Regions from separate parts of the Tepidibacillus sp. LV47 genome, predicted to be linked through region 2. Evidence: predicted binding sites of a transcription regulator. Region 2 holds the regulator's gene; the other holds the start of a gene.

Region 1 (9,918 bases), on a different contig from region 2:
CCATATCACGAAAGATTCGTTCCAACTCACTCATCGCCATTCCTCCCTTCCCTATTTATCGTACGTTTATAGTAAATCATTGGTTCTAGGGGAATGTCTATTTTACTCATGGTAAATGGTTTTGTTCAAATTCACAGATACGGTATAATAAAGCTATCAGTTTATTCATGAGGTGATTAAAATGGACGGAAAAAAGAAACTAGGTGAAGAGCGAAGGAAACTGATTTTGAATTGGTTAAAACAATCGAAAGAACCCTTAACTGGCCAACAAATCGCAGAAAAGATGAATGTAAGTAGGCAAGTGATTGTACAAGATATATCTTTATTAAAAGCAAAAAACGAACCGATCATTGCAACCTCCCAAGGTTATGTCTATATGAACGATAAAGAAGAAAGTTACCCATACCGTCGAATCATCGCTTGTTCCCATTCAACTCAGCAAACAAAAGAGGAACTGAATATTATGGTTGATCATGGGGTATTGGTTAAGGATGTCATTGTTGAACACCCTATCTATGGGGAATTAACTGCCTCATTGATGCTGAAAAATCGCAGAGAGGTTCAACAATTTATTGATAAGATGAATGAAACAAAGGCATCTTATTTGTCAGACTTAACAGGAGGTGTTCATCTTCATACATTAGAAGCAGAAACAGAAGAACAACTCGATGAAGTATGTGAGGCATTAGAAAAAGCTGGGTTATTACTTTCAAAGACTGAGTAACCATTCCCTTCTTGGTAAAAATTGTTTTGTATATTCCAACGCACTCCGTTGTCTATATAAATACACTCCCAAAAGTCGCTGCTTATAAAACATGAAATGGCTTGTATGTTCTAATGCTGCTACTAACCTTACGGCTTTCCGTAAATAAGGTCGGAGGGAAAGCTCGCTCACTACAGTCGTAGCTTATAGAACATACAAGCCAGCTTATTAGGGGAGTTGTTGTTCCCAAAATCTTATACTTTCTTTCCATCAAAAAAACCGGGCAATGTGCTCGGTTTTCTATTTCTTTCTAATCTTCTCTGATTAAGTAAAGTCTGTTATCTTCCACTTTATATAAGAGTGGAGCAACCATGATCTTTGGATAGCGCAATCGTAAACGTTTTACTTCGCTTAAGACAAAGTCTACTTCATTGCCGATCTCAAACATTGAAGATCGGCCAATAGCCTGTTGTTTCCCATACATTGTCGATAGGGCTGCTTTTCTGTCCTTGTATGGGGTGCATGCGCATAACGTCTTCCTTTCTTTATAAAAAACAGAATGTCCAAAAAATAAATGTGTGTGCAACATTGATCTTGAAGATCCCGTTTACCTTAAACCCATTTACCATATTTTGAAAATCACCCGAAAAAATGGATTAGTAGTATTTTTAGATCTACAAGTAGTAGTTTCTTAGGAAACGTCAATTTCTGATAGTTTTCTGTTCTCCTTGTTCACAAATAATCCGTGAACCTTAACATGAGATGGCATCAACGGATGATCACGAATAATATTGACACTATTCTGTATGCCCTCAGTTAAAGTTTTGCTGCCCTCTAACCATTCACTTAGATTGCCACCAAGAAATTCTGGCATGCAATTTTTAAAAAGATAATCTAATGTTTGTATTTTCTCTTTTAGTCCATCTTTCTCATATATTTTGTTAAGTAAATCTTGTATATCCACTGTATTCTTTTGACCATCTTTTGTGCCGACCACAAAAATTTCTTCAACATTTTCCTGATAAACAAACAATGATGATGTCTCGCATTTAATCACCGTAAGGATGTGAAATCACGGGTCCAAAACTTTTTAAAATTAACATGTTTTCCGGATGGATATTGATCGCCTGATGTAATAATCGTTCCAATTCGCACTCCATTCCGATTACAAATAAAACTTTTTGTTTTATCTAAATACATGAGATTCACCCCATTAATTTATTTGAAACACTATTGAAGAAGTTGTGCTATGGCAAAATACAGAGGTATTCCAATGATCAAATTAAAAGGAAAGGTCACTCCAAGTGATAACCCGAGATAAATCGACGGGTTGGCCTCAGGAACGGAGGATTTTAAGGCGGCGGGAGCAGCAATGTAAGAAGAACTTCCTGCTAATACCCCCATTAACGTGGCCCCTCCTAGCGAAAGGCCAACCATTTTCCCTACAAAAACTCCAAGGGTTCCTCCAACAATCGGCATACAGATCCCGAATAATAAAATTTTCCATCCATGTTTTTTAACTTCAGGAAGTCGTTGTCCAACGATTAATCCCATATTTAATAAAAATAAAATTAAGATGCTTCCATAAAGATCGATAAACAATGGTTTCACAGTAGATACGGCATCTTGGCCAACAAACCAACCGATAAGAAGGCTCCCCAACAAAAGCAATACACTCTTTCCTAATAAACTTTCTTTAATCACTTCTTTATCAAACAAACCATTCATAGCCGAATAAATGCCTGCAGCAAAGCCTAGACGGTGAGTAGCAATTCTTCGGTTATCTGGAGCCTTCTGCAATAACCTTAACAGAAACAAGGAGACAAAAATGGCTGGGCTTTCCAATAATACGATTAATACGTTCATAAACCCTTCATAATCCACCCCATTCTTACCAAGGAAAGAAATAGTAGCTCCATAAGTCACAATACTGACTGAACCGTATGTCGCTGCCAATCCTATGGCGTTTTTTAGATCCATTTTCATGAAACGAAGCACGATTAACGACAGTACAGGAATGAAAACACCCAAAAACAGGGTTCCGAGAATAGGCTTCATTACGGTGCCTAACGCATAATGAGAAAGTTCAATTCCCCCTTTGATACCAATGGCCATCAATAGATAAATACTTAACGCCTCACTTAGCCCATTAGGAAATTTCAAATCTGATTTAAATATAGCAGCCATAATACCTAATAAAAAAAATAACACGAATGGTGATAATAAGTTCTGTAAAACGATTTCATACATTTCAATCAACCCTCCTATTTGTGTGATACAGCTCATTGGATTTCTTAAGTCTGCATTAGTTTCTTCAATAAAAAAAACCGGCATATTCAACAACCAATAATGAATTTCAACACATTGGCTTGAATCATACCGGTTTACCTTCAACTCATTTTTCATGTTTTGAAGGTCTACCATGTTTTTATGACAATTTCTTTTGCAAATCACTGTACAATCTAAAAACCATAATTCGTTCTCCGGTGCGAGTACTAAGATCAGTGTGAAAACTCACCACTTCTTCTCCGGTCAAATCCCTTATCAGTTGGTACAGTTTTTCTCGACCAGACTCTACTAGATCAGAACGAATTCTTTTTACCGACAATAATCCTTCTTTTGTGTCACAAAGTTTGTATTCGGCAGGTGTAAGAATTCCATTTAAAGTAACAACCACCATATCCCTTAGAATATCTGTTTTTACTGACACGGAACCTCGTCCTAAAAAATCTTTTTCCCATTGCGTTAAAGCTTTACCTATCTCAGCTTCCAAAGATCCTTTTGTCCATTTTGTACTCTTCAATATTCTACCTCCCAAAAAAAAAAGTATATTTCTTTTTCCAACACAGAATGGGGATAATGAAATATACTGCCTTATCATAATCTTAACCTCAATCCGTTCAGTACTTTTTCACACAGTCAATAATAAAATAAATATTAACTGCCTGCTAAAGTACTATTAGACATGAGGTTGCCATTACTAATCTTACGGATTACTGTTGGTTTATATTTTAGCTTTTACTGTTTATCCTGTCAACACTATAAGATGTGTTGTACGTCCGTAAATATAGTAGGATTATCTCTACAACATGAAAAGCAAAACGGACAGGACTATAGATTTCTCGTATCGATTCTGATAACTTAAGACATTATTACGAATCAAAATTAGTGTAGTTGTTCCCCTCAGTCAGGAGTGGAGGAATATATAACTGTTTTGAAGGGTGAATTGATTCTAAAAATATGTTAATAAAAGTTCGATTCTATGCTGATAAACCAAGGGTTTTCTTTTGCTCCTTATTAAATGTAGTGTTTTATAGAATACTGATCAGTTTCAAATAAAATTTTATTTGATGTCCTTCCACACGATTTTCCGACTTATGACTTGACAAACATCAATCAGTTAACACGTGTTTTCTACACGATAATCCGATACCCTTAATAATTCAGCTTTCTGATAAGTATCTTCTAAGGATCGATTAAGATTGTAATATTCTAACAATCTCCCAATTGGTGTCTCCTGATATTGTGGGAAGATATCTTTCTCTGAATTTACTGGAACAAAACGATTCATTTGCATTGCTCCTTTTTTATTGATTTTTCCTTTTTATTTTTTATCTATTTTATTAAAGTTAAATAAATTACCGTAACAATATTACATGTACAACTACCGAGTTGATGATATAGGAATCACTTTCACTATGAATCACCCAAAATTCTATCGGTACTTTTAAACGAAGCGTATCATGTTCTGAATATTTTGCCAACAAAAAAAAACGGGATCTATCACAAAGATAGACACCGTCATGATTTTCTCTAAAATATTATTTCTTAGCATATAATTCAACAATCTTAAGAATGACTTCTACGGCTTTTTCCATCGCAAAAGTTGGAATAAATTCATAGCGGCCATGGAAATTGTGACCACCAGCAAAAATATTAGGCGTGGGTAATCCCATATAAGAGAGTCTTGCCCCATCTGTTCCCCCACGAATAGGTTTTACAATCGGTTCGATACCCACTTTCCTCATTGCCTCAAATGCAGTATCCACAATATGCTTTACAGGTTCAATCTTTTCCTTCATATTGTAATATTGGTCTTTTAATTCAACCGTACAAATTCCCTCACCATATTTTTGGTTCAGTTTTGCCGCAATTTCCAACATCTTCTTTTTTCTATTTTCAAAAGATGTTTTATCAAAATCACGGATGATATATTGAAGCGTGGTTTCTTCTACTTCCCCTTTCATACTGATCAAATGGTAGAATCCTTCGTATCCCTCTGTATAGGCAGGGGTTTCGTTTTCTGGTAATGAAGCGATATATTCATTGGCCACAAGCATGGAATTGATCATTTTATTTTTCGCTGTCCCAGGATGAACATTTCTTCCCCGGATTCGTACTTTTGCTCCTGCAGCATTAAAATTCTCATATTCCAATTCGCCAATTGGCCCGCCATCTATTGTATAGGCAAAATCAGCACCAAATCCTTCTACATCGAAGTGATCAGCACCTTTACCTACTTCCTCATCAGGAGTGAAGCCAATCCGAATTTTCCCATGAGGAATTTCAGGATGTTGAATGAGATACTCCATCGCCGAGACGATTTCAGCGACACCTGCTTTATCATCTGCTCCAAGTAATGTGGTTCCATCGGTGGTGATTAATGTCTTGCCTATGTAATTTTTTAATTCAGGAAATTGTTTCGGGGAAAGAACGATATTTTGTTCTTTATTTAACACAATGTCTCCACCATCATAATTTTTCACAATTTGAGGATTCACGTTCGTACCTGTCATATCTGGGCTTGTATCCATATGAGCAATAAAGCCAATGGTCGGTACTTCTTTCTCTATATTGGAAGGTAATGTTGCATAAACATATCCCTTAACATCAACTTTTACTTCTTGTAGACCAATTTGTTTTAATTCCTCAGCAATTGCTTTGGCTAATACCATTTGACCAGGTGTGGTAGGAACAGTTGTTGATTCATCATTTGAGCGAGTATCGTATTTCACGTAGTTTAAAAAACGTTCTACGACCTTTGACATAAATGTTTCCTCCTATTTATGTAATATTTAACAATACTATCATCATACCTCTTTCAAATTCACAAAACATTTTTTTCCTACTTTATTGTGGAGTCATTCAATGATATTCCTTTTATAGAACAACTTATGAAACGCCAATCGATTTTCCCTTTTGTTAGCCAATTAATATGTGCTCCTTGCTTTGTGTTATTCAATATTCTCTCTCCGAGGAAGGGAGTCACTGTTTCTACTTTATCTGCTAAAATATTGAATATCCGCTTTTTCCCATAGATGTACTTTTGATTTTTCTTAACATACAATCCTTCCTTTCCATCCATGATTTAGAAAATATTGTGTCTATTATGCGGTTAAAAAAGGTATCCAGGAAAATACCTAGATACCTTTTTCTTTTATTATGAACATCTCGTATATCCACAAGAGATACAATGTTTACATCCTTCTTCATTCACTAATGAAGCAGATCCACAAGTTGGACATAAGTCTAATCCCTCTGGAATATCTAGATCATCGTTTAAATGTTTATGGTCAGTATGAATCTCTTCATGTTCACGAGGTTGATCTAATGTTGGTTCTTTCGTTACTGCAATAGATCCATTGGGATCTTCTCCATCAATATGCATTTCTAATGCTTTTGCCACAGCATCAGGAATTGATTCTACACGATTAGGTCCGAAACCTACAGCTCCTGATCCACCTATTCCTTTAAGATGTTTAATTAACAATCTCGCTTTGTTTCCATCAGGAATCTCACCAAAACGCAAGAAGAGTGTAGAAACCCGTCCTAATGCTTCAGACATTGCAAATACATCACTACCAGCTTTTCCAACATTAACAATCACTTCAAATGGACTACCATCTACATCATTGATGGTAATATATGCTTTTCCCAGTGGTGTATTCATTTTGTATGTGGCACCGGTTAATTTTTTAGGTCTACGGCGATATACTTTTTCTGCTTTTTCATTTGATGGTGTATTTGCTTTACTTTCTGCTACTTCCTCTTTCTTCTCAGTAGACAGCACTTGGACATCACGACTACCATCACGATAAATGGTGACACCTTTACAACCTAAATCATAAGCATACTCATACAATTTCTTTGTATCTTCAATCGTAAAGTCAGCAGGGGCATTTGCAGTTTTACTAATGGATGAATCAACCCATTTTTGAATCGCTGCTTGAACACGAATATGTTCTTCTGCAGATAATTCCATTGCACTGACAAAGTAATCAGGCAGTTTTTCTCCAGGGTGCTTTTCTAACCATTCTTTTGCAATTGGCACATATTGCTTGTCCAATCCTAAACGGCTTTGACGGACATATTCAAAAGCGAAGAATGGTTCAATACCTGTAGACGTACCAACCATGGTACCAGTACTTCCCGTTGGTGCTTGGGTAAGTACCGTTACATTTCGCATTCCTTTTTCACGAATGGCTTGTTTGACTTCATCATCAAATTGCTGCACAAATTTACTTTGAAGGAATTTTTCGGCGTCAAACATTGGAAATGATCCTTTTTCAGCAGCAATCTCTGTTGAAGCAAGATAAGCTCGCTTGGCAATAAATCCATACAACTTATCTAAAAATTCTAAGGATTCAGGACTACCGTAACGGATTTTTAATTTAATTAGCATTTCTGCTAAGCCCATTGTACCTAAACCGATTCGACGCTCTTTCTTTTGATTCTCTTCATTTTCTTTAAAATGATATGGAGTTGCATCAATCACGTTATCTAAGAAACGAACAGAGATTTCAACCGTCTCGCCAAGAGCATCCCAATCCACTTGACCATTTTTCACGAATTTTGAAAGGTTAATGGAAGAGAGATTACATACACCCCATGCTGGTAATCCTTGTTCGGCGCAAGGATTTGTACTAATAATTGGGTTATAGTACCAACTGTTTGACATTTTATTGTAATAGTCCATAAAGACAACGCCAGGTTCTGCCGATTTCCAAGCAGATTCAATAATAATATGCCAAATTTCTCTTGCCTTCATTTTATTGTAAACCTTGACTGGTTTACCAAGTTCTTTCCACTTTTTAAGATTCCCATCCCAAAGATCATTATATTCTGGGTCTGCTGTATCAGGGAAGACAAGCTCCCATTCAAGATCTTGTTTCACAGCTTTCATAAAGTCATCACTAATTGCTACAGAAAGATTGGCATTAGTAATGAGGCCCATTGTTTGTTTTACTGTAATGAATTCAAGTAAATCGGGGTGCCAATCGTTCAACATGAGCATTAACGCTCCACGGCGCGACCCACCTTGTTCAATTAAACCAGTGGTATAGCTAAATAATCCACCCCAAGAAACGGCTCCACTGGATGAACCATTGACACCTCTTACAATTGCTCGTCTTGGTCTTAATGAAGATAGGTTAATTCCAACTCCGCCCCCTCGAGACATGATCTCAGTCATCTGAGTTAAAGTCTCCATAATTCCGCCACGGCTATCCTTTGGAGATGGTATTACATAACAGTTAAAAAGTGTTAATTCATCACTAGCCCCAGCTCCTGCTGCGATACGACCACCTGGAACCAACTTCCAATCATCTAACACCTTGCGGAACTTTTTCGTCCATTCTTCCCTTTTTTCCGGTTTTTCTACCGCAGCAATGGCTTTCGCTAAGCGATCCCACATCTCCTCAGGAGTTAATTCTAATGGTTTTGTAATTTTTCCAATCACTGTATCAATGACTTGTCCACTTCGCAAGCCAACTTTAATTGTTTCACCTTCAATTGAAATGACTTCGCCAACTTCCTTTTGGGGAAATTTGGGGTCATCCTTGGTTAAAACCAACACAGTATCCCCAACAGATACATCCTGATGTAACATATCTTTTAATGCGTAACGGTCTAAAAAAATTTTTTCACTTAGACCTTCTAAACGTGTAGACGATTGATTCATTCCATTTGCCCCTCCTCAATCTATGTATGTCTTTTTAATCTAGTTGCTAACTATATCTTGTGACGTTTCACATTATATACCACAATATATAGATATATCTAGTGACAAAAGAATGAATTTCATAGAAGAACAGAGAAAAAAATAGGGTTTAAGTTTCATTTTCTACCATTTTCGTATCTTTTTAAAAACCAAAATATCAAACAAAAAATTAATCAAATTCCATACTCCACCATTTTTATTTCATGTTACAATTGGAATTGAAAAATAAAAAAGACTGGAGTGACAGGTGTGATATTAATCAACGATCAATTCATGCAAAGAAATCAAGATACCCATATTGATATTGAAGATCGTGGTTATCAGTTTGGTGATGGTATTTATGAAGTTGTGCGCGTATATCGCGGCAAACCTTTTCGCCTTGATGATCATTTAGATCGATTTGAACGTAGTGCGAAAGAAATACGCTTACCATTACCTATGTCTAAAGGAGAAACAAAATTAAAGATAACACAACTAATCGAAATGAACAACCTACAAGATGGAATTGTCTATTTTCAAATGACTCGAGGGGTTGCACCACGGAACCATGCTTTTCCTGAAAAAGTAAAACCAGTTCTTACTGCCTATACCAAAGAATTCAAAAGACCAATCAACCAATTAAAAAATGGAATTAAAGTAGTTACTGTTGAAGATATTCGCTGGTTACGTTGTGATATTAAAAGCTTAAATTTACTCGGGAATGTCCTTGCAAAACAATACGCTTATGATCATCAAGCCGAAGAAGCAATCCAGATTCGAGACAATTCTGTTACGGAAGGAAGTTCATCCAATTTTTATATTGTGAAAGATGGGAAAATTTACACCCATCCTGCAGATCATTTTATTTTAAAAGGGATTACGAGAATGGTGGTTGAAGAAATCTCAAACCAATTAGGAATTCCCTTCATTGAAAATGTATTTAGCGTAAAGGATATTTATCGAGCTGATGAGGCATTTATTAGTAGCACAACGCAAGAAATAACACCAGTAATTCAAGTAAATGATAAAACCATTAGCAATGGCCCTGGTCCAATTGTTCGTGCTATACAAGCAGAATTCGAAAAATTGATCTGAATTTTCCTAAACATAAAAAGGCCACTGAATATCACAGTGACCTTTTTCATTGGAAAAAGAAAAATCGTTTTATTTTTTCGTATATCGTAAAATGGGGTTCCTTGCTGCTGCCGCTTCATCCAAACGACCTACAACCGTATGA
Region 2 (9,918 bases):
CCAATGTCATCTAAAATCAGAACCTCAACTTCTTTTAACAATTTCATTTTTTCATTTAATGATTGATCATGGATCGAGTTTTTTATTTCTCGGAAAAAGTCAGGAACGTAAATCATCAATGTGGAAATTCCTTTATCTGCTAATAATCTGGCCGTTGCAGCCATCAAATGGCTTTTTCCCACTCCTAATGGTCCATAGAGATAGATTCCTTTTTGTTTTTTCCCTTCCTGTTGATTGGCGATAAACTTCAACAGTGCTCGAATGACCTCTTGTCTTTCTCCCGTTTTATCCAAATCTTTAAATGAAGCGTTCAAAATATCCTTTGCAATATATTGACTGTGGAATAATTTCTCTTTATAAGTTTGTTCTTCATGTTGAATGAGAAAACGACATTTGGTTAAAGCGGACTGAATTTGCCCAAAGGAAAAAGTTAACTGGGTAAAATGACCTTTCAATAGATTCTGGCAATGGTCAAGTCCCTTACACATCTCACAATGCTTTTTTTCTTCAATATATTGGTATAACTGATTTAAAGCTGGCAGTAAATGCTCTTTTGTTAGTTGTTGTTTGTGAATCATTTCTTCTAATTCTGGATGATGTTCAAAATATTGCAGCCAATTTTGTTTATCTATGAAAAGTTTAGGGAGCATTTCACTTAATACTTGACCTAAATGGTTCATTTTTTACGCTCCTTCCCCTGTTTCCCCCAATTTCCTTAACAATTCCTCAATTTCTTCTTGGGCTTTTGGATCCAATTCTTTTTGAGCTTCACTGCTTCGATTCCCGTGATATTTCTTCTCCTGATTCAAAATGTAATCGGGAACTTTTTCTCTTTTTTCTATTTTCCTTTCCTTGACCGTTTTAATTGAGGAGCTTCCTTTTTTGCTTCCTTCTTTCCATCCCCGATATAACTGATGTTCTTTCTTTGCAATTTGTAATGCTTCCTCAACCGTGGTGATATTTAGTCTTTTCCAATGACCGGCTATCTTCTCCGTTAGTTTCTTTGGTAACTTGTATTGATTGGATAGTAAGACATATTCAATTAAAACATTAACCACCTGATAAGGTAAACCGTAATCGCGAATTAGTCCTTCGATTAAATGAAGATCAGCTTCTGGAATTTTTGCTCCACGCTGATATCGTTTTAATAATTCAATCGGTGAATAATGTTCTAATATCCACATATGCCTTTGCTCTTTATCTTCAATATTTGGTACTTGTCCTTCTTTTGGCGAATGAAGGGTTTTTCCTTTTTCAACAAAGAACATTTCTTTTTGTTCATATTGTAATCTTTCTCTAACACGTTCTCTAAGCAAATCTTCTTGTAATTTTCCGTGTGAATCATAAATATAAGGATCATGTAAAAGGTGAATCAGATCCATTTCCGATAAGTGATAAAGAAAAGCAAGTTCATGAAAAAGTTGAATATTTTCTTGTGAGAAAATATGTTGGTCTTGATATAAATTGCTTGTCATTCCTTTAATAAATTCAATATCTAAATATTGATCTTTGATTGTGATTGTTTTTCTCTGCGAATTTTTTGCAGAAATGGAGGAATAAGGTTTGATGAACTGATCGATCTCTGATTCGGGTGAAATGGTAATCTCAGACCAAAGAATCGAATCAAATACCTCATCAAACGATTTCGTGATCTCTTTCTCAATATATTCTGATGAAGGGGCCGTTTTTTCATCGACGAGAAGTTGTTCCATTAATGCTTGATAGGCATTTTTTCCAATGCGATTTAGTAACATAATACTTAAAATATCGCTTTGAAAGAATTCAACAGGTTTAAGGGGAGGAATAAGAATATATTCAATAAACTGTTTTTCTTCAAGGGAATGTTGATATTTCTTTGTTTTTAATAAACCTACTGCTTCTAAAGTTTTTCGCGCTTTCATAAGAATATGAAAGGGGACGTATACCTGATTGGCCAATTGGCGATGCATATGTTGTGAAGAAACACCTAGATATTGGGATGGAAAGTGATTCCGCAGAGTTAAGTATAAACTGACTGCTTCAGGACCAATAATCGGTTGGTATAAATGGATTAGGTATGAGATATGAGACATCTCAATGGATTCTGTCATTCGTACTTGGTATGGGTCTAACGGTGTGATCTCATTGAAAGGATATGGCATCATCTCATCCCCTTTATATTCAACAGGTCACTATTTTATTATATCATCAGTTTCATTTATCCGAAACTATCTATTGCTCTATCGTACTAAACTATATATAATGTTTTTATGAATTAAAATAATTCTTATCTTGTTATTTATATTTGGTTTAAGACAAGGGAAAGGAGATAAGGGATGGTAACTGTTACACCTAGCGCAAAGGAGAAGCTTGCACAAATCCTAAAAGAGAAACAAAGTAGTGCAGCGATCCGTGTATATATAGCCGGTTTTGGCTGAGGGGGACCCTCTTTGGGGTTGGCTCTGGATGAGCCAAATGAAGAAGATAAAATATTTGATCAAGATGAATTCAAAGTGGTTGTCAATGCTCAAGAATTAGAAAATATCGGTGAGGTAGAGATCGATTTTAAAAATTCTCGTTTTGGCAGCGGATTTACAGTAAGATCGACTTATGGTTCAACATGTTCATAATATAAAAAATAGGCTTGTATGTTCTAAAAGCTGATTCTCTAGAGCGAGTTTTCCTACCAACCGTGTATTCAGGGAAAACCGTAAGGTTAGGGACAGAGTAACAACATACAAGCCACTTTTTGTTTTATAAGGAGATCCTAGCGCTTTATGATTTACGCAATAGTTCCGTAATCTCTTGTAAAAAGACATTAATATCTTTAAATTGACGGTAAACGGAAGCAAAACGAACATACGCGATCTCATCGATATGATATAATCGTTCCATCACCATTTCGCCAATTTTTTGGCTCTCGATTTCAGTAAGTAAATCATTCCTTAATTCTTTTTCTATATCAGAAACAATATTTTCTAATGTTTCTATACCAACAGGTCTTTTTTCACAAGCCCGTAATAACCCCCGTAAAATTTTTTCTCTGCTAAATTCTTCACGGCTTCCATCTTTTTTGATCACATAAATCGGGGTTTCCTCTACTTCTTCATAAGTATTAAAACGACGTCCACACGATTCGCATTCTCTTCTTCTCCGTATTGATTTTCCATTATTAATGGGTCTAGAATCTAAAACCTTTGTTCCATTGTAATTACAAAAGGGGCAACGCAACAATCCTCACCTCATTCCTTATAAACCTTCTTTATTTTTAGTATATTAAAAAAGGAAGGATTTTTACATCCTTCCTTTTACATCTTGCTTTTAAGCAAAAGTTTCGACCTTCATTGGGTCAATTTTCACTGGTCCCATTCCACGAGGTACTTCAACTGATTCACGCGTTTTTGCTTCTAATTGTTTTGTAATGTAATCTGCAGCGATTTGCGGATCAATTCGATCCCCGCAAGTATATACATCAATACTTGCATAACCATGTTCTGGAAAACTATGGATAGTCAAGTGAGATTCGGAAATAATCACAACTCCACTTACTCCCATTGGTGCAAACTTATGAAAAGCAACTTCTCGAATTTCTGCACCAGCTTCTAATGCTGCATCTACCATCATTTTTTCAATAAATTTAAAATCGTTTAGTTTTTCGACGTTACATCCCCATAATTCTGCGATAATGTGACGTCCCATAGTATCCATCATTCAATCCCCCTTAAATTCATAATTTTCATGCCCTTTCAAGCATGCGGGACCTACGCTATCTACCACGGGGGCAAGTTAGTCCAATGAGGTCCTAACCCTTTAAGTAGATACTGGTTCCTTTAGTTTTGAATCATAATGAATTTCACGAATTTCAGTATACTGGTTTTAATCTCTTTTTGCAAGGATTTTTTTGGATTAAGATTGATTATAAATTAGATTTCCCAAGTTAGGAATGAGTTACCTGTATTTGTTTTGTGAGTTCAACACAAAATACAAGTACAAACTCAAAGGAGGTGACAATCATGGCAAAAGGTCAAGAACGTAGCAGCAATCAATTACTTGTACCAGAAGCTGGTCAAGCTTTAGATCAACTTAAGTTTGAAATGGCTACTCAACTAGGAATTCAAATTCCTCAAGATGGTTACATGGGCTTTATCGCTTCCCGTGATAACGGTTCTATCGGAGGTCACATTACTCGTCATTTAGTTCAAATCGCTGAACAACAGCTTGCAGGAGGAGCTAAATTGCCTCAAGCTTAAGTGAATATCCTTTTCTAACCATTTGGAAATATGGCTAGAAAAAAAGGAGGGGGCGAGTTTTCTCGGCCCCTCCGTATTATTCAGTAGTGAGAGGTTAGAGGTACTTTATTTTCTCGTTTGCTAACTTCAAAATTTGATACATAGCGAGCTAAATCAACGACTCGACATGAATATCCCCATTCATTATCATACCAAGCCATCACTTTAATCTGATGTTCACCAATCACCATGGTCGATAAGGCATCCACAATGGCTGAATGATCATTGCCAATAAAATCAGCAGAGACTAAAGGTTCTTCACAGTATTGAATAATTCCCTTCATTTCATTTTGGCTTGCCCTTTTTAATACTTCATTGACTTGTAAAGCAGTAACGCTTTCTTTTACGTTTACAACAAGGTCAACAATTGAAACATCAGGTGTTGGTACACGAAGTGCAATTCCGTTTAATTTTCCTTTTAATTCTGGTAAAACTAAAGATACGGCTTTTGCAGCACCTGTTGTTGTTGGAATAATGGCTTGACCTGCACTTCTTGCCCTTCGTAAATCTTTATGCATATTATCAAGAACTCTTTGGTCATTCGTATAGGAATGAACTGTTGTCATCATTCCTTCTTCAATGGTGAAATGTTCATGTAATACCTTTGCTACAGGTGCTAAACAGTTTGTTGTACAAGATGCATTCGAGATAATATGATGCTTTTCTGGATCATATACTTCTTGATTGACTCCCATGACAATCGTTACATCTTCTCCTTTGGCAGGTGCTGTAATGATCACTTTTTTCGCCCCAGCTGTTAAGTGTTTGCCTGCATTTTCCCGATCTCGATGTTTACCTGTTGCTTCAATTACAACTTCTATGTTCATCTCTTTCCAAGGCAGTTTTTCAGGATTGCGTTCTGGAATGATTTTGGTTTCTCTTCCATTTACTATAATCGAATCATCTGTGGTTTCTATTTTCGCATCTAATTTCCCATGAACGGTATCATATTTTAACATATGTGCCAATATCTCTGGTTTATAACTTGCATTGACAGCGACAATATTAATTTCTGGAAATTGCATAGCTCGACGGAATACCATTCTTCCGATTCTTCCAAACCCGCTAATCGCCATTCGAATTGACATTATCTGCTTCTCCTCTCTATATTATTACACACTATTTATATTATTTATTATAATCAGTATGACATATTGCGCAACAAAATTTCAAAAAAATAATCACTTTAAATATTTAGGAGTAATTTTTAGGCTTGTTTGATTCTATGCAATCCATTTCTAATAGATAAAAAATAGCACTTCAAAATATGAAGTGCTACCAAAAAAAGAAAGGATCAGAATTCATCTTTGTAAATCCATTGATATCGTTCATAAAAATGGAGAACTCTTTGTACATAATGTCTTGTTTCACCAAAGGGGATTCGATTTAATTGTTCAAATGAACCATCCCATAGACCTTGTTGCATCCATTTTTCCACATTCCTCGGACCTGCATTATAGGCTGCAATGGTAGCATAGATATTGCCATTAAACCGTTGGTGCATTTGAGCTAAATACCAACTTCCAAAGGCAATATTATTATCTGGCTGATGTAAATTTTTAGCCATGTGAGGAGGAAAACCCCCTTTTTCTGCAATCCACTTTGCTGTATCGGGCATAATTTGCATCAGACCGATTGCACCTTTTGCTGACTGTTTATCCTTTTGAAAACGAGTCTCCACTTGAATAATGGCTAATACCAAATAGGGATCAACACGAAACTCACTCGTATAAACCTTGATTTGCTTTTCATATTTTATAGGATACATAAACTTCCAAATAGCGCGGGAATTGATCGCAAGAAAGACAAGGAACAATAAGAAAAAGAAAAATATGGGTTTTCGATAACGTTTTAATTTGAACATCATCTTAAATCCTTTTCCTTTGCCAATCTGCAATGATTTGTTTTACTTGTTCTTCCGTTTTGTCAATCCCTTTATCATTATAGATCACAAGATCTGCCCTTTTTTTCTTCTCTTCTAAATCCATTTGTGACTTTATTTTCATGATGGCTTCTTCTTTTGAAATTTGATCCCGTTTCATTAAACGTTCTAATTGAACCGCAAAAGGAACATAAACAACAATGATTTGATCAAATAATTCTTCCCTTTTTGATTCAAATAATAAGGGAATATCGACAATCACAAGAGAGTGTTTCTTTTCCAACTCCCTCGCTTGATCCAGTGTTTTTTGAATGATGATCGGGTGAGTGATATCATTTAAGATTTTTCTTTTCTTTTCATCTTGAAAAATTATTCTCCCTAACTTTTTGCGATCGATTTCTTGATTTGGCAACAGAATCTCTTCGCCAAAATGTTCAATGATTTTTTGCCATGCTTCCAGGTTTGGCTTTACAACTTCCCTTGCGATCTGATCAACATCAACAATAGGAATTCCATACTTTATAAAGAGCTTCGCTACCGTACTCTTACCGCTACCGATTCCCCCAGTTAGACCAACAATCAACTCAACTCACCCTTTACATTCATTTTTTCAAAAATCGGAAAAAACCCATCAAGATTAAAATAATCCCTGGTATTAACGTAAATTTTTTTAACCATGTTACTTCCGAAAACCAAAAGCCAACTTTCATCCCGATTAAAATAAAAAGGCCACTCATTCCTGCTATGGAAATGGCTGTAATCAAAGGTTTAAATCCAATTAAAGAAGCTCCTAACCCTGCGCCAAAAGCATCTAAAGAAAGAGCTAATCCCAAAAATATCGCCTCTAATAAAGATATGCTTCCTGAACGGTCAATATCTGCTTTCATCGGTGTTTTTAATATTTGAATCACCAAACCTAATTTTTTAAATTCAATTATGAATACTTTTTGAACTTCAAAACCGATTTCATGATCATAATCTTCATCTTTTTGGCGAAAAACTTGAATAATAGCCCAAATGCCAATCAAAATCAAAATCATTGCCCCAATAAACTTAGCAATGTTTGGGGATAGAAAAGCTTGGACCACCCCCCCTAATTGCATCGATAATAAAATCATGGCCGCAGAAGCAATACTTATGATTATAATCGAATAAATAGGAATCAACACTTTACGAAAACCATAGGTCACACCAACGCTAAAGCTATCTAAACTAACAGCAAGTGATAAAATCAATAGTGAAACGATGCTCAAGCTTCATCTCTCCCTCTCCAATCTTCAATAGATATCTTATTGGAAAGGAAGAAAAGAAGTGCCTAATTATATTCTTTTGGTTCCTTTTGACAGTTAGGGCAGAAATGAGTTCCTCTGCCAGCCACTTTTATCTTTTGAATGGAAGTACCACAGAACAAACAAGGTTTTCCTGTCCGCCCGTATACGAGCAAATGGTCTTGCATCGACCCTTTTCCATAAATGGTTTCAAAGCTACGGATGGTTGAACCGCCTTTTTCAATCGCCTTTTCCAAAACTTGTTTCATTGACTTGATTAGAGTCGAGATTTCTTGATCGGTTAATGATTTTCCTTGACGTAATGGATGAATTTTGCTGAGAGCAAGGCTGTCATCTACATAAATATTGCCAAGTCCGCTTACGATCTCTTGATTCAATAATATCTGTTTGATGGGCGCAGATCTTTGCCTCACTTGCTGCTTAAAACGTTCTGGATCAAAATGAGGATCAATCGGTTCTTGCCCTAATTTTTTAATCCCTTTAAAACTCATTTCGTTCCCTCTTTTAACCAGATCCATAGTTCCGAATTTCCGTACATCGCGATAACGTAACTCTGTTCCATCGGTAAAAGAAAAGATCACATGATGGTGTTGATCATAAGGCTCATTTGGCTTTTCGGTATAGATATACTTTCCTTCCATTCTTAGATGAGAAATCAGGGTATAATCAGTGAAATAGAAAAGTAAATATTTCCCTCTTCTGCCGATCGATCGAATGGTTTGGCCGATAAGCAGAAATTTAAATTGTTCCATGTCTTGTAGCGAACGAATGATTTTGGGATAAAAAACTTGGACTTCTTTTATTACTTTTCCAATTAAAACCAGTTCTAAACCCCGTCTAACGGTTTCCACTTCTGGTAATTCAGGCATTATTCATCCTCTTTCCCACTTATTTTGCATCGTACCACGTTTTGCCAAAGTGGAGATCCACTTTTAGAGGTACTTTTAATTGGATGGCATTTTCCATCATATGTTTGACAAGTTCTTCCATAGTCTCTTTTTCATCAGGAGAAACTTCAAAAATCAATTCGTCATGCACCTGCAATAATAAACGACTTTTCAGTTGTAAACGTCTCATTTCTTGATCGATTTTAATCATCGCAATTTTGATAATGTCAGCCGCACTTCCCTGAATTGGGGTATTCATTGCCGTCCGTTCAGCGAAACTGCGAAGATTGAAGTTGGAACTATGAATATCGGGCAGATATCTTCTCCGGTTCATTAAAGTGCTCACATAACCATCTTTTCTTGCTTTTTCAACGATTTCCTTCATATAGATTTTTACCCCAGAAAAGACGGAGAAATAACGATCTATAAATTCAGCTGCTTCTTTTCTTGAAATATTCAAATTTTGCGCTAGCCCATAATCGCTAATTCCATAGACGATCCCGAAATTGACCGCTTTGGCTTGTCTTCTCATTAATGGTGTCACTTCATCTTCTTTTATCCCAAACACATCCATTGCCGTTTTTGTGTGAATATCCATATCATAAAGAAATGCTTGAATTAAGTTTTCATCTTCAGAAATGTGCGCAAGTACCCGTAATTCTATTTGCGAGTAGTCAGAGGAAAGAATCAACCAATCGTCTTCTGATGGAATAAAAGCCTGACGAATTTTCCTTCCCTCTTCAAGACGTATTGGGATATTTTGTAAATTAGGTTCCGTACTACTTAACCGTCCCGTTGCGGTAATCGCTTGGTTAAAGGAGGTATGAATTCTTTTTGTTTCTTGATCCACCATCTTTAATAATCCTTCGATATAAGTGGATTGCAATTTCCCAATTTGCCGATATTTTAGAATCAAGCCGACAATTGGATGATAAGGTTCTAATTTTTCCAATACATCTGCGCTCGTTGAATAACCTGTCTTCGTTTTTTTGATGATGGGAAGCTGCAGTTTGTCAAAAAGGATTTCTCCTAGTTGTTTTGGTGAATTTATATTAAATTCAGTGCCAGCCAGTTCATAAATCTCTTCTGTTAAAGAAATCAGGGTCTGATTCAGCTCTTCACCCATTTCCTTTAAACGATCAATATCAATCCGAACCCCAACTTTCTCCATCCGTGCCAAAACTCTTGACAAGGGAAGCTCCACTTCATATAGTAATCGACTCAGATTTGTCTCTATTAACTTTTCATCAATGATTGGAATTAACGAATAAATGGCATCCGCTTTTCGGCTGATATGTTCCACATAGACTTCTTCTTCAGGAATGGCATATTTTGCTCCTTTGCCATAAATGATTTCATCATCGGCAAGACCTTGATAATGATATTGTTTAGCAATATCAGCTAAACTAGGGGAACCATCTTGGGGATTGAGCAAATAAGCCCCTAACAATAAATCAGAAGCAATCCCTTGAATATCCATTTGATTCCAAAAAAGAATCATTTCCATTCTTTTGCCATCAAAAACCCATTTCTTTTTCGAAGAATCCTTTAACCAATGCTGAAAAGCATTCCACTTTTTCAATTCATCTTGA

The links. The regulator NrdR, encoded in region 2, represses ribonucleotide reductase genes. The targets are predictions, from matches to a motif close to AACACNATATATNGTGTT.
Region 1: the regulator NrdR is predicted to act here: its motif matches at 8,742-8,759, upstream of ACMW72_RS05880 (adenosylcobalamin-dependent ribonucleoside-diphosphate reductase).

The regions. Positions count from the first base shown of each region.
Region 1 is NZ_JBLWIF010000003.1:178,585-188,502, forward strand. Features, by position in the region: gene ACMW72_RS05840 (Hsp20/alpha crystallin family protein) at 1-34, opposite strand, end outside; gene ACMW72_RS05845 (transcription repressor NadR) at 182-724, shown strand; gene ACMW72_RS05850 (hypothetical protein) at 1,014-1,187, opposite strand; gene ACMW72_RS05855 (hypothetical protein) at 1,395-1,700, opposite strand; gene ACMW72_RS05860 (sodium-dependent bicarbonate transport family permease) at 1,934-2,953, opposite strand; gene ACMW72_RS05865 (DUF2294 domain-containing protein) at 3,132-3,506, opposite strand; gene ACMW72_RS05870 (hypothetical protein) at 4,104-4,274, opposite strand; gene pepT (peptidase T) at 4,525-5,751, opposite strand; gene ACMW72_RS05880 (adenosylcobalamin-dependent ribonucleoside-diphosphate reductase) at 6,144-8,663, opposite strand; gene dat (D-amino-acid transaminase) at 8,952-9,776, shown strand; gene gcvPB (aminomethyl-transferring glycine dehydrogenase subunit GcvPB) at 9,846-9,918, opposite strand, start outside.
Region 2 is NZ_JBLWIF010000005.1:113,604-123,521, forward strand. Features, by position in the region: gene dnaI (primosomal protein DnaI) at 1-680, opposite strand, end outside; gene ACMW72_RS07680 (replication initiation and membrane attachment family protein) at 684-2,141, opposite strand; gene ACMW72_RS07685 (IscA/HesB family protein) at 2,316-2,609, shown strand; gene nrdR (transcriptional regulator NrdR) at 2,755-3,210, opposite strand; gene speD (adenosylmethionine decarboxylase) at 3,301-3,687, opposite strand; gene ACMW72_RS07700 (small, acid-soluble spore protein, alpha/beta type) at 3,993-4,229, shown strand; gene ACMW72_RS07705 (glyceraldehyde-3-phosphate dehydrogenase) at 4,310-5,356, opposite strand; gene ACMW72_RS07710 (lytic transglycosylase domain-containing protein) at 5,563-6,135, opposite strand; gene coaE (dephospho-CoA kinase) at 6,137-6,733, opposite strand; gene ytaF (sporulation membrane protein YtaF) at 6,753-7,403, opposite strand; gene mutM (DNA-formamidopyrimidine glycosylase) at 7,466-8,308, opposite strand; gene polA (DNA polymerase I) at 8,328-9,918, opposite strand, start outside.